2 linked regions of the Pseudovibrio sp. M1P-2-3 genome follow. The protein of the gene in region 1 binds, or shares a complex with, the protein of each later gene. Links are inferred from orthologs where the notes say so. Each region holds a gene or a part of one and is shown in the gene's direction. Other genes may lie near its edges.

Region 1 (6,871 bases):
ATTGGGGCTTAACGCCAATTTCCGAAGTACTTCATAAAGAAAATTCTTCTACTAAACTATATCAGCTACTTGAACGCATTTTAAAAATGTCGATATTTCAGCTCGACTGAGTTTTGTTTCATACGATAAAAAGAAAATTCACTATTCGAAGCAGGAGCCACATGAAAAACGCTGAGGAAACACGCGCCCGATTAATGACCACTGCTATTAGCGCCATCTGGCAAAGTAACTATTGTGGTGTGGGGGTGAATGAAATCTGCCAGCAAGCAGGTGTAACCAAAGGTGCATTTTATCATCATTTCAATAGTAAAGCAGAACTATACCTTGCAGCCACGCGCCACTATTGGCAGGAAACTAGGCAGGAGTTAGAAGAGGTAGCAGCCAGTTCCCTCACTGCAATGGAGCATCTTGATAATTACCTCCAATATTTACTCGATAAGCAAAGCACTCTGAGTAAGGAGAATGATGAGGAAATAGCTGGGTGCCCCTACTTCACCTCCGGCGGTCAAGCAGGACCAAATGAACCTTTGGTAAAACAAGCTGCAATAGAAATTTTCGAACACGGACTGGAGTATACTAGTGCAATGATCCTCGCCCTAAAAAAATCTGGGGCATTGGAGGGAGATCCTGATGTTGATCAACTCTCCAGAATGTTACAACATTACATTCAAGGGCTTTTGATATACGGAAAAATTCAAAACAGCTTGCAGGTTATTCAAAACGACCTGAAAGATGGTGCCTACAGAATTGTTGGCCTGAAAAAGGAATTGCGAAATTTAAATGATATTTAGATAATGTCCCTCCATAAAATAACTGACTATTCTTACTATATTACTTTTAATGTTATAAATCTTTTGGTGTATCATATGCACATTACACTAGTGAAAATTTTAAATTAACTATTGAATTTTAGTGGAAGGATATTTACCTAGCGCCTTCGACATACCGATCGGTTTGTTCCAAATGGTAGAAGGTTGAAGTGCGATGGGTACAAAAATTAGTTTTAAGGCAACGGTGAGCGCATCTATTGTTGCTATTGGACTCGCAGCGTCCAGTATTAGTTTGCTTATGAATCCATCTGGTGGAGAAGCGTTGGCAGATAGCGCAAATGCAGCCCCCCCCCCTCCACCAGTGTCGGTTTTCGCAGTTGTCCCCTCTCAAGAAATTATTTGGAAAGAATTCACGGGGCGCCTTGCAGCCGTTGAAACCGTCGACCTGCGCCCTCAGGTGAGCGGCACTATTGAAGAAGTACGTTTTGAAGATGGGCAGGAAGTATCAGCAGGTGATATTTTATTCGTAATTGACCCAGAACCTTATAAAGCAGCTGTTGCTGAGGCGGAAGCAGAGCTCGCAGTTGCCAGGCACTCTGTGACGTTGGCCGCAAAACAACGCGCTCGCGGCGAGGATCTTGTAAAAAGAGGGCATCTTGCAACTAGTATTGTTGATGAGCGCATCACAGACCACACAGGGGCCTTAAGCCGCGAAAAAAGTGCAGAAGCCCGCCTTCAACAAGCCAAGATCAATCTTGAAAGGGCGTTCGTTAAGACCCCGATAAGTGGTCGGGTAAGTCGAGCGGAGTTAACTTTAGGTAATATCGCACAAGCTGGCGCCACCGCACCTTTATTGACTTCAATCGTGTCAAGTCAACAAATCTTTGCTGACTTTGATGTGGATGAGCGAACCTACCTCGGACTGGTGCGTGCAGCCACCAAAACTGGGCACCCTCTTTCCAGCTTAGCTGTGGAAGTTCTTGTCGATTTTGGAGAAATTGAAGAACAAGTCTTCCAAGGTACAATTAAAAGTTTTGACAATCAGGCAGATCCTCTGACCGGTACCATCCGCGCCCGCGCAATTTTTGAAAATAAAGATGGAAGTCTTTTGCCAGGTCTATTTGCTCAAGTTCGCATTGCAGATGTCTCACAAAAAGACCTGATCCTTCTTGGGGAAAATCAGATTGGTACGGACCAAGACCGTAAATTCGTTTACGTGGTGGATGAGAAAAACACTGTGACCTACCGACAGATTTCACTGGGCGTATCAGTAAATGGAAAGAGAGTCGTACAGTCGGGTCTAAAGACTGGAGATCTGGTTGTTTCAGAGGCGTTAATGCGCGTTCGTCCGGGTATGGTCGTGACTCCACGAAAGATAAACACTGCGCAGACCGCAGTTAACTAAGATCACAAGAAGGAGGGTCACCTCCTTCATAATTTCGGAACAATTCAATGTTATTTCCGCGATTTTTCGTCGATCGCCCGATCTTTGCTGCCGTGCTGTCGATGTTAATTTTCATTGCTGGCCTAGCCGCAATGTTTCAGCTCCCCATAGCAGAGTATCCTGATGTAAAACCCCCAAGTATCGTCGTGAAAGCGAGGTTTCCCGGCGCTAACCCGTCTGTTATCGCCAGTACAGTCGCCACCCCCTTGGAAGAGCAGATCAACGGTGTTGAGGGTATGCTCTACATGAATTCCTTGGCAACAACTGACGGCAATCTGTCCATTACAATTACATTTGCAATTGGAACTGATCCGGACCTCGTCCAGCAGAAAATTCAAAATCGCGTTTCACAGGCGCTTCCCAGACTACCCGAAGTCGTTCAGCGGCAAGGTGTAACTGTCGTTAAAAGCTCACCTGACTTGACTATGGTGGTCCATCTCAGATCACCCAATGATCGCTACGATTCACTCTACCTTCGCAATTACGCGACTCTCAATGTGAGAGATGAACTTTCCAGAGTACAGGGTATTGGTGATGTAGGACTTTTCGGTTCTGGTGATTACGCGATGCGTATTTGGCTTAACCCGGGAAAGGTGGCAGAAAAGAAACTGACAGCATCAGAAGTTCTTGATGCGATACGCAGCCAAAACGTGCAAGTTGCAGCAGGACAAATTGGCGGCGCCCCATATAATGATGGCATTCAAATTCAGTTACCAGTGGATGTGAAAGGACGCCTACAAACCGCTGAAGAGTTTGCAGAAGTCATCGTTAAACGCGATGCAGATGGAACAGTGGTGCGCCTTGGTGATCTCGCGCACATAGAAATGGGTGCCCAGCAATACGCCCTTCGTTCTTTGCTGAACAACAGACCTGCAGTCGCAATTCCTATCTTCGCTGCACCAGGCGCAAATGCGCTAGATATCTCCAGTGGCGTGCGTGCGACAATGGAGAGATTATCTCAAAATTTTCCTGATGATCTTGAGTACAGTATCGTTTATGACCCTACTGTTTTCGTACGTGATTCAATCAAGTCAGTTATTAAGACACTTCTAGAAGCCCTCGTTCTTGTTGTACTCGTTGTTGTTCTGTTTTTGCAAAACTGGCGTGCATCAATTATTCCGTTGCTTGCGGTTCCGGTATCCGTAATTGGAACCTTCGCATTAATGTTGCTTCTCGGGTTCTCAATTAATGTTCTGTCGCTATTTGGTCTAATCCTTGCAATTGGGATCGTAGTTGATGATGCAATTGTGGTGGTTGAAAATGTTGAACGCAACATTGCCGAAGGTCTTACTCCACGCGATGCAACAATACAGGCGATGAAAGAAGTTACTGGCCCAATCATAGCCACTTCACTTGTAATTATCGGCGTCTTTGTTCCTATTGCATTCCTTAGCGGGTTAACTGGCCAGTTTTACAAGCAGTTTGCGCTGACAATCGCCATTGCAACTGTTATATCAACAATAAACTCACTGACCTTAAGCCCTGCCCTAGCCTCTTTACTTCTCAAAGGAAGTGACCACCCCAAGGACTTACTCACCCGTATCATGGATAAACTATTCGGCTGGCTGTTCCGAGGATTTAACAAATTCTTCGGCTGGTCTACGAATTTCTATGCCCGTGGCGTTTCAGGATTTGTTGGTCGCAAGGGTATTATGATGGCAATCTATGCTGTTCTTTTAGTCGCGACCTATCAAAGCTTTCAGATGGTTCCTTCAGGCTTTATTCCTTTGCAGGATAAGCAATACCTCATTGGCTTTGCTCAGTTGCCCCAAGGTGCGACCTTAGATCGTACTGAAAAAATCATCCGGAAAATGTCCGAGGTTGCTCTTGAGGAACCAGGCGTCGCCGGTTCAGTTGCATTCCCCGGTTTATCTGTTAACGGGTTCGTGAACAGCTCCAGCGCCGGGATCGTTTTTGTTACTCTAGACGATTTTGACAAGCGTACAGATCCGTCATTAAACGGAATTGCGATTGCTCAGAAGCTCCAACAAAAATTTGCAGGTATTGGTGATGCATTTATCGCCATTTTCCCTGCTCCTCCCGTTCAAGGGCTAGGAACACTTGGTGGCTTTAAATTACAAGTGCAGGACCGGACCGATAAAGGCTATCAAGCGTTGGACGACGTTATGAAGCAAGTTCAGCAAAAAGCATGGCAAGCACCTGAGTTGACAGGTGTATTTTCCAGTTACAACATCAACATGCCTCAACTGTTTGCAGATGTCGACCGAGCCAAAGCGTTGCAACTGGGCGTTCCGGTAGATGAAATTTTCAGAACCATGCAAATCTACCTTGGCTCAAGTTACGTAAATGACTTCAATCTCTTTGGACGGACCTACCAGGTAATCGCACAAGCTGATAAGCAGTTCCGCTCCAAGCCCGAGGATATTGTAAAGCTGGAGACTAGAAACTTTGACGGGAACATGGTTCCCCTCGGATCAGTCCTTACTGTCACTGAAACCTTTGGTCCGGACACGGCATCTCGCTATAATGCATTCCGCTCTGCAGACCTGAACGGCAATGCTGCGCCCGGTTACTCCAGCGGTGAAGCACAGGCGGCAATAACGAAAATCCTTGAGGAAACTTTACCTCCCGGAATGGAGTTTGAATGGACCGAGCTTACCTACCAGCAAATACTGGCAGGGAATTCTGCTCTATTCGTCTTCCCTCTTTGTATTTTGCTTGTGTACTTGGTTCTTGCAGCGCAGTACGAAAGTCTGGCTTTGCCACTGGCCGTGATCCTGATTGTGCCTTTGAGTATTCTTGCGGCACTTGTTGGTGTTTACTTGTCGGGAGGAACGAATAATATCTTCACCCAGATAAGCTTATTTGTGTTAGCAGGGCTAGCATCGAAGAATGCTATTCTAATCGTGGAGTTTGCGAGAGATCTGGAAGATCAAGGACGTAGTATTGTTCAGGCAGCTGTTGAAGCCAGCCGATTACGCTTGCGGCCCATCTTAATGACATCCTTTGCCTTTATAATGGGTGTGATACCGCTAGTCGTATCCAGCGGAGCTGGTGCCGAAATGCGTCAGGCCATAGGCATAGCAGTGTTTTCCGGAATGCTTGGAGTTACTTTCTTCGGTATTATCCTGACGCCTGTCTTCTATGTTTTGGTTCGCATAGCTGCGGATGCTATGACGAAAAAGACTGACGCTATTGAAGGTAAAACCTCGTAACGACGTAACATATACAGTTAGATCATACTCCGCATAGCGGAGTATGATCTGTGACCTTGTGCATCACTCAAATTTATCCGATTGTGATGGAATGGATGCCTCTCCCGGCGCATTTCTGCAATACTGAGCAGAATGTAGCTTTTGGAAAAAGAGGGACGCAACCATGAAGAACCTTGCCGTTGTTGGAGTTGATTTATCAAAGAACGTTTTTCAACTGCATGGAGCCGCTGCAGACGGACATGTCGTGTTTTCAAAGAAGGTTTCTCGTGCGGGTTTTTTGAAGGCTTTGGGTAAGCTGCCAACTTGTCTTGTCGCAATGGAGGCTTGTGCGAGTTCCCATTATTGGGGAAGAGAGGTGGGAAAGCTGGGGCACGAGGTTCGCTTGATTGCGCCGATTTACGTCAAACCCTTTGTTAAGCGCCAGAAAAACGACGCCAACGATGCTTTTGCCATTGCCGAAGCCGCCGCCCGTCCCACCATGCGCTTTGTGGAGGTCAAAAGCGAACTTCAACAGGCCCGTTCGATGGTGTTCCGCACCCGTGAGATTCTGGTGCGCCAGCGAACCCAAATGATTAACGCGCTGCGGGCGCATTTGGCCGAACATGGACTGGTCGTCCCTCATGGCGCGGTCCATGTTGAGAAGCTGAGGCAGCGTCTTGAAGCGGATGGGGGACATCTTCCTGAGATTGTTCATGAAATGGCGAGGTTGTACTTTGAACAGATTGGCGAGCATACGCAAAAGATTAAGGTGCTTGAGAAAAAACTTCAGACATTGGCCAGAAACAGTGGTACGGTAAAAATTCTGCAAACCATTCCCGGGCTCGGCCCAATCACCGCGATAGCGATAGAGGCTTTTGCCCCCGCAATGGCCACGTTCAAGCGCGGGCGGGATTTCGCCGCTTGGCTGGGCCTGGTTCCCAAGCAGCACTCAACGGGGGGCAAAACGCGGCTTGGGAAGACGTCTAAAGCCGGCCAGCGTGATATTCGCAGGCTGCTGATTATTGGCGCGACAACAGTTATTTGGTGGGCCCGCAAAAAAGGCGCGCCCCGGCATCCGTGGCTTGAGGCCTTGCTGGCAAGAAAAGCTCCTCTGGTGGCCGCTGTGGCGCTGGCAAATAAAATGGCGCGAACAGTATGGGCAATGATAACAAAGGGAGAAACCTATCAAGATCCGGCAAGCATGGCTGTGTGAACGTGGCTTGTTTCGTCGGTAAGCCGGGAGGGATTGCAAGGGACATCTGACAGTTAAGGACCCAGGATCACTAAGATCGGATCAGGAAAACCAGTTTGCGACACGGAGCTTTGAGCTCGTGGTTATGATATTGGACCTGATCGGCGCTTATCCATAACGGCCCGCGAGGACAAAATCTTGCAAAAAGGCCTGATACACGTGCGCACTTGATCCCATGGTTTTTACGTCTGAGTAACTCTCGCATTGACTAAGGCATCCATACATGTCGTAAGCTTCCTCTGACCCTATG
Region 2 (5,948 bases), 390 kb from region 1 along the record:
TTTAATCGCACCAATAAAAGATGAGGAGCATATGTGCAGTTTGATTGCCTATGAGAAAGAGGGGGAGAATTTGCAGGAGGAGCACTTGGGTAAATTTCGGTTTATTTCCTTAACTCCGGGCACAGCTGTTAAACTTTAGACAGAGTTGAATGTTGTTTTTAAGTAATTATCAATCTTCTTCTTGATATTTTATACTCCAATACCCTTGTATTTCGGGTCGGGCTCCATGGTACGTCATAGAAAACTTTTTGAATCTAGCAGTCTTAATGTGATTTGTAGCGCCGTCGTGGTTAGTGCTCTAACAGCGTGTAGCTCTGATCTAAATCGCTTTGGTGAAACCAATGACCCGTATGGTCATAGGACTGTTCTGTATGCTGACAATACCCTTGAGCAAAATTCAAGCTCAGAACCTGCTGTAAAACTTCCTCCCAGAGCAACAATGGATGAAAGTACGCAGTTGAGTTACGCCCCTGTTGAAAGAACAGCGTTGAATCCTCTCGCAGGAGATAGAGTTCCGGCGCGTCTCACTAAATCGCCTCAACAGAATTCCGGCTGGACCTCTGTTGGAGGCCAGACTGTGCGGGTTGGGCCGGAAGAGAACGTTTATACTCTCTCCTATAAATATAACGTGCCTGTTGATGCTTTAATGATGGTGAACAGGGTAACAGTTCCGTCCGCAATTCAACCAAATGATACGATAGTCATTCCAGTGCGAGCAGAGCCTAAGGCGCCTGTTTATAACGCAAATTCCGAGGGGAGGGTCGTTCGAAATGCACCACATATCCCCAAAACAGCGTCAGCACCGCTCCAAGCTCAAATTTTGCCAGAACAAACCAAAAGTAGCGCGAATGAAGTTGACGTTGCTGTTGTAACCTTACCGCCAGCACCTATTGGCGGTGCTCGGCCAATTGTTACTGACAGTATACCCCAAACAACACCGGTTTATGTTCGCCCAGCAGCAGTACAGACGAAGCAACTGCCAGTTTATGACGGACTGAGGCAAAATGCTGTTCGCATTACTCCCAGCGCCAAACCGAAAAAACAGGTCTCGCTAGGCACACAGCAACTTGCCTTTGTTAGCCTGCTGCCGCAGCCAAAGAGTATCTCCTATGATACCAGTCCAATTATAGCAGTGCCTGTTTCTGAAGTAACTCAAACTACGGCCCCAACTCCACTGGCAACGCACAGTACTCCTGAAGTTATCGTTACTGAGAAACCTCAAAGCGAGACTGTAAAAGAGGTTGTAGTTGCCTCAATCGAACCTAAAGCTCCTATCTTGGCTCAAGAAGCTAAGAAAAGTGAAGATTTGAATACCACTAATACCTCCAAAGGGGAGAAGTACTTCCGCTGGCCGGTGAGGGGCCGGATCATATCTGAGTTTGGACCCAAACCTGGAGGATCGAAGAATGATGGTATTAATCTTGCGGTTCCAGAAGGTACACAAGTCAAAGCCGTGGAAGCAGGGTCGATCGTTTATGCTGGAAATGAGCTGAAGGGCTTTGGAAACCTGATCTTAATTCGACATGCAGATGGGTGGGTATCTGCTTATGCCCACAACAAGGATCTTTCTGTCCGGCGTGGTGATATTGTTAAGAGGGGGCAGGTAATTGCCACGACCGGAGCAACTGGCTCGGTAACTCAGCCACAATTGCACTTTGAGTTACGGAAGGATAATCGTCCGGTCGATCCAATGTTGCATCTGCCGCAGTCTTAGCGAGTTAGAGCGCTGGGCGTGAATGAAAATGAACGCAGCGCGCTTTAATTAATCAGTAGATGGTTCCCAAACATTTGTTAAAGTTTTACTTCCAAGCGACCAGCAAGGTCCTGAATAAACTGCCATGCCACGCGCCCTGAACGTGAACCGCGGGTAATTGACCACTCTAACGCTTCCTGTTTCAGGGCGGATGCATCATAGTCTAGGCCAAAATGGTTGGCGTAAGTGGAGACCATTTGGAGATAATCTTCCTGTGAACAGTTATGAAAACCAATCCATAGGCCAAAACGGTCTGAAAGGGAGATTTTTTCCTCAATAGCCTCTGAGGGATGAATGGCGGTTGAGCGTTCATTTTCGATCATGTCACGTGGAATAAGGTGACGTCGATTTGATGTCGCATAGAATAGGACATTCTCTGGTCGCCCTTCAATTCCGCCTTCCAACGCGGCTTTCAGGCTTTTGTAACTACTATCTTCACCATCGAAAGACAGGTCATCGCAAAAAACTATAAACCGATAGGGTGATGAGCGAAGAAGGTCCATGAGAATTGGAAGGTCCTCAATATCCTCACGGTGAATTTCCACCAGCTTTAAAAGCTGGTTAGTGGAAGAGCACGAGAGTGTTTGATTTATATGGGTATGGCACGCTTTAATTAGGGAGGATTTCCCCATGCCTCTGGCGCCCCAAAGTAAAACATTATTAGCTGAATATCCGTTTGCAAAGCGCGTGGTGTTGGCTAAAAGCTGCGTTTTGCAGTGCTCTACTGCACATAAGAGGTCAATAGGAGTTTGATTAACATTTGGAATGCTTTTCAGAGAATGATCTGATTTCATCCACAAAAAGGCATTGCATTCGGAAAATATTGGAGCCTTGGGTTTAGTGGGTAAAGCCAGTATTGCTAAATCCACCAGTTTATTCAGCTTTGTAATAAGCTCTTTAAACGTTTTATCTGATTGCAAGGGGCTGGTCATTGATACCTTCATACCTAAATAACAGTTGACTGTAGAGCTGTTGACCAGAGATTGTAGTTATTCGACTATGCAGATCAAGGGGATTACGCCTCTGTCTTTTTCAAGACACTTGGGGAAAGTGTTTGTATTGACGGCAATCCCTTGAAAACGGTGGGATGACTTGTATAGTCCAGCGCCAAGCCACGGTTTTAAGGTTGAACAGGTGTTTCACCCGATTATTGGCCTAAATTGCCCATGCTGTAAATTCCAGAAGGGGCTCAAGGAGAACTAAATGTTTATCACACCTGCGTTCGCGCAATCTGCTGCTGGAAGCAGTGACCCGACTACAATGGTTATGCAGTTTTTGCCATTTGTCCTGATTTTTGTGATCATGTGGTTTTTAATCATCCGTCCACAACGTCAGCGGGCGAAGAGCCATCAAGAGATGGTTAATAATGTTCGCCGCGGCGATACTGTTGTCACCTCAGGTGGACTAATTGGTAAAGTTTCCAAAGTCGTAGACGAGAGTGAAGTGCAGGTTGAAATTTCAGAGGGCACTCGCATTCGCCTCGTACGCTCCATGATTCAAGAAGTCAGGTCTAAAACTGAACCTGTAAAAGAAGGCAAGTAAGCTTTTATTTTAACTTTCTTACATCTGCTCGCGTAGAGAATACTTTTCCACGCGGGTAGATCTGAAATGGGCAGAGCAACTATGCTGTATTTTGCACGTTGGAAGATCATCCTGATCTCCCTCGTAGTTTTAAGTGGTGTGCTAGCAACACTTCCAAACTTCTTTCCCCAATCCGTTGTCCAATCTTGGCCGGACTGGTTACCTAAGAAACAAGTGGTTCTAGGGTTGGACCTTCAAGGCGGTGCTTATCTGCTGTATGAGATTGATGAGGCAGATTACAAGAACAAGCAGTTACGTACGTTGACAGGCAGCGTTCGTAATGCGTTGCGTGACAAGCCTCGCATTGGGTATACGGGGCTTAGTGCCAAAGGGGATAGCGTTCAGGTTCGCATTCGTGATGCTGCCCGTATTGATGAAGCGCAACAGCGTCTTTCTGGTTTGCTTAATCCGCTAAATACGGGAGTTTTTGCTGGGCAGCCCGTTAATGAGTATCAACTGGAAGACTTGGGAGACGGACTTTTCCGCTTCACATTCACAGAGGATGGCTTAAATCAGCGCCTTTCATCCGTTGTAAAACAATCTATCGAAGTGATCCGACGCCGCGTGGACGAGCTCGGAACGACAGAGCCTAGTATCCAACGGCAAGGCAGTGATCGGATTTTGGTGGAGGCTCCAGGTGAAAGTAATCCTCAAAGACTCAAAGATCTAATCGGGCAGACAGCTCAGTTGACGTTCCATTTGGTTGACTATGCTATGTCTCCCACGCAAGCACTCCAAAGTAGGCCACCGGCAGGAACGGAAGTGGTTTATGGCACGGACGGTCAAACACCCTATTTACTGGATTCTACACCTTTGCTAACTGGAGAAGACCTTCAGGATGCTCAGGTAAGCTTTGACCAGCGCACAAATGAACCGGTGGTGAGCTTTCGCTTTAATACGGCAGGAGCAAGGACTTTTGCTGATGTCACGCGGAAAAATGTAAACAAGCAATTTGCAATTGTTTTGGATAATGAGGTTATTACAGCACCCTCTATTAATGAGCCAATTACTGGCGGCTCAGGTCAAATATCGGGAAACTTTACAGTTCAATCAGCCGATGATCTTGCCGTTCTCATGCGTGCCGGTGCCTTACCTGCCCGTTTGAATGTATTGGAGGAGCGGTCTATTGGTCCGGGTCTCGGTCAAGATTCAATTGATGCCGGTAAGTTTGCCTCCGTAGTTGCTGCAGTTCTAGTTATTATCTTCATGATTGCCGCTTATGGCAGCTTTGGCGTGATTGCAAACCTCGCTCTAATAACAAACGTGTTTTTGTTGTTTGGGGCGCTGACGACATTGCAGGCAACCCTCACACTTCCAGGTATTGCTGGGATTGTTCTAACTATTGGTATGGCTGTTGATGCCAATGTTTTGATTTTCGAACGAATTCGTGAAGAAAAGCGGGCAGGGCGTTCTGCAATTGGTGCCATCGACGCTGGCTACAGCCGGGCACTGGGGACAATCCTTGATGCAAATATCACTACATTGATTGTAGCTGTTATTTTGTTCATGATTGGTTCTGGCCCTGTAAAAGGCTTCGCAGTGACCTTGATGATCGGTATCTTCTCTACTGTTTTCTCGGCATTTACGGTTTCCCGTTTCTTGATTTCAGTTTGGGTGCGCCGTCGTAAAATGACACAACTACCGATTTAATCCGGAGAGGCTACGATGAAACTTCTAAGACTTGTTCCGGAGAAAACTAACTTCCGGTTTATGAAATGGCGACGGATAACTTTTCCCGCAGCTGTTGTAATGGCCATTGCAGCTGTTGCTATGTTCTTCACAATTGGACTGAATTTTGGTGTCGATTTTGAAGGTGGAACCTTAATCGAAATTAAAACAACGAATGGTCCCGCCGATATCTCACAGATTCGAGCGGACCTAAGTCAGTTGGACTTGGGAGACGTTCAAGTTCAAGAATTTGGAAATCCTTCTGATGTTCTTATTCGTATAGAACAGCAGGGTGAAGGTGGCGGTCAAGAACAACTGGTTCTTGATAAAGTGAAATCTGTACTGTCAGATAATGTTGAGATACGGCGTACGGAAGTTGTTGGACCCAGAGTGTCTGGTGAGTTAGCGGTTTCTGGAGTAACGGCAGTAGTGTCGTCACTCGTTCTCATAATGTTTTACATCTGGTTTCGCTTCGAATGGCAGTTTGCTTTGGGTGCCATCATCACCACGTTTAACGATATTTTGCTGACAGCTGGTCTATTTGTGATCCTGCAATTAGACTTCTCGTTATCCAGTATAGCTGCAGTGCTGACGATCATCGGTTATTCATTGAATGATACGGTGGTGGTTTATGATCGCATTCGTGAAAATATGCGCCGCTATAAAAAGATGACTTTGGAAGATCTGCTTGATCGTTCGATCAACGAGACATTGTCCCGTACAACAATGACGTCTTTCACTACCTTGCTGGCACTCTTTGCGCTAGCGATATTCGGCGGTGAAGTTATCAGGTCGTTTGTCTTGGCGATGATCTTTGGTGTGGTCATTGGAACTTACTCCTCCATCTTCTTAGCAGCTCCTTTGCTGTTGCTGATGCGTTTGCGCCGTTCTGCATTCGATAAGTCGTCGGAAAATGGGGACCATAAACAAGGCGGGGCGGCCGCTT

What was found.
Region 2: the proteins of P6574_RS09615 (region 1) and yajC are in contact, whole or in part, in a crystal structure (PDB 2RDD), measured with the Escherichia coli proteins. The link is inferred for Pseudovibrio sp. M1P-2-3 from one-to-one orthologs.

Annotation. Positions count from the first base shown.
Region 1 is NZ_JARRCW010000001.1:2,219,355-2,226,225, forward strand. What follows is about bases 1,886-5,590. They hold P6574_RS09615 (efflux RND transporter permease subunit), read left to right. Parts: upstream 1,886-2,222; coding sequence 2,223-5,390; downstream 5,391-5,590. Other genes in these bases: P6574_RS09610 (efflux RND transporter periplasmic adaptor subunit), read left to right, coding at 1,886-2,175; P6574_RS09620 (IS110 family RNA-guided transposase), read left to right, coding at 5,554-5,590. Outside these bases: P6574_RS09605 (TetR/AcrR family transcriptional regulator), read left to right, coding at 162-791; more of P6574_RS09610, read left to right, coding at 985-1,885; more of P6574_RS09620, read left to right, coding at 5,591-6,582.
Region 2 is NZ_JARRCW010000001.1:2,611,764-2,617,711, reverse strand. The notes cover bases 1,844-4,625. They hold yajC (preprotein translocase subunit YajC), read left to right. Parts: upstream 1,844-2,956; coding sequence 2,957-3,295; downstream 3,296-4,625. Other genes in these bases: secD (protein translocase subunit SecD), read left to right, coding at 3,377-4,625; P6574_RS11335 (ATP-binding protein), read right to left, coding at 1,844-2,685. In the rest of the region: P6574_RS11345 (protein-L-isoaspartate O-methyltransferase family protein), read left to right, coding at 1-139; P6574_RS11340 (peptidoglycan DD-metalloendopeptidase family protein), read left to right, coding at 440-1,714; more of P6574_RS11335, read right to left, coding at 1,792-1,843; more of secD, read left to right, coding at 4,626-4,984; protein translocase subunit SecF, read left to right, coding at 5,000-5,948. UniProt on the Escherichia coli protein: The SecYEG-SecDF-YajC-YidC holo-translocon (HTL) protein secretase/insertase is a supercomplex required for protein secretion, insertion of proteins into membranes, and assembly of membrane protein complexes.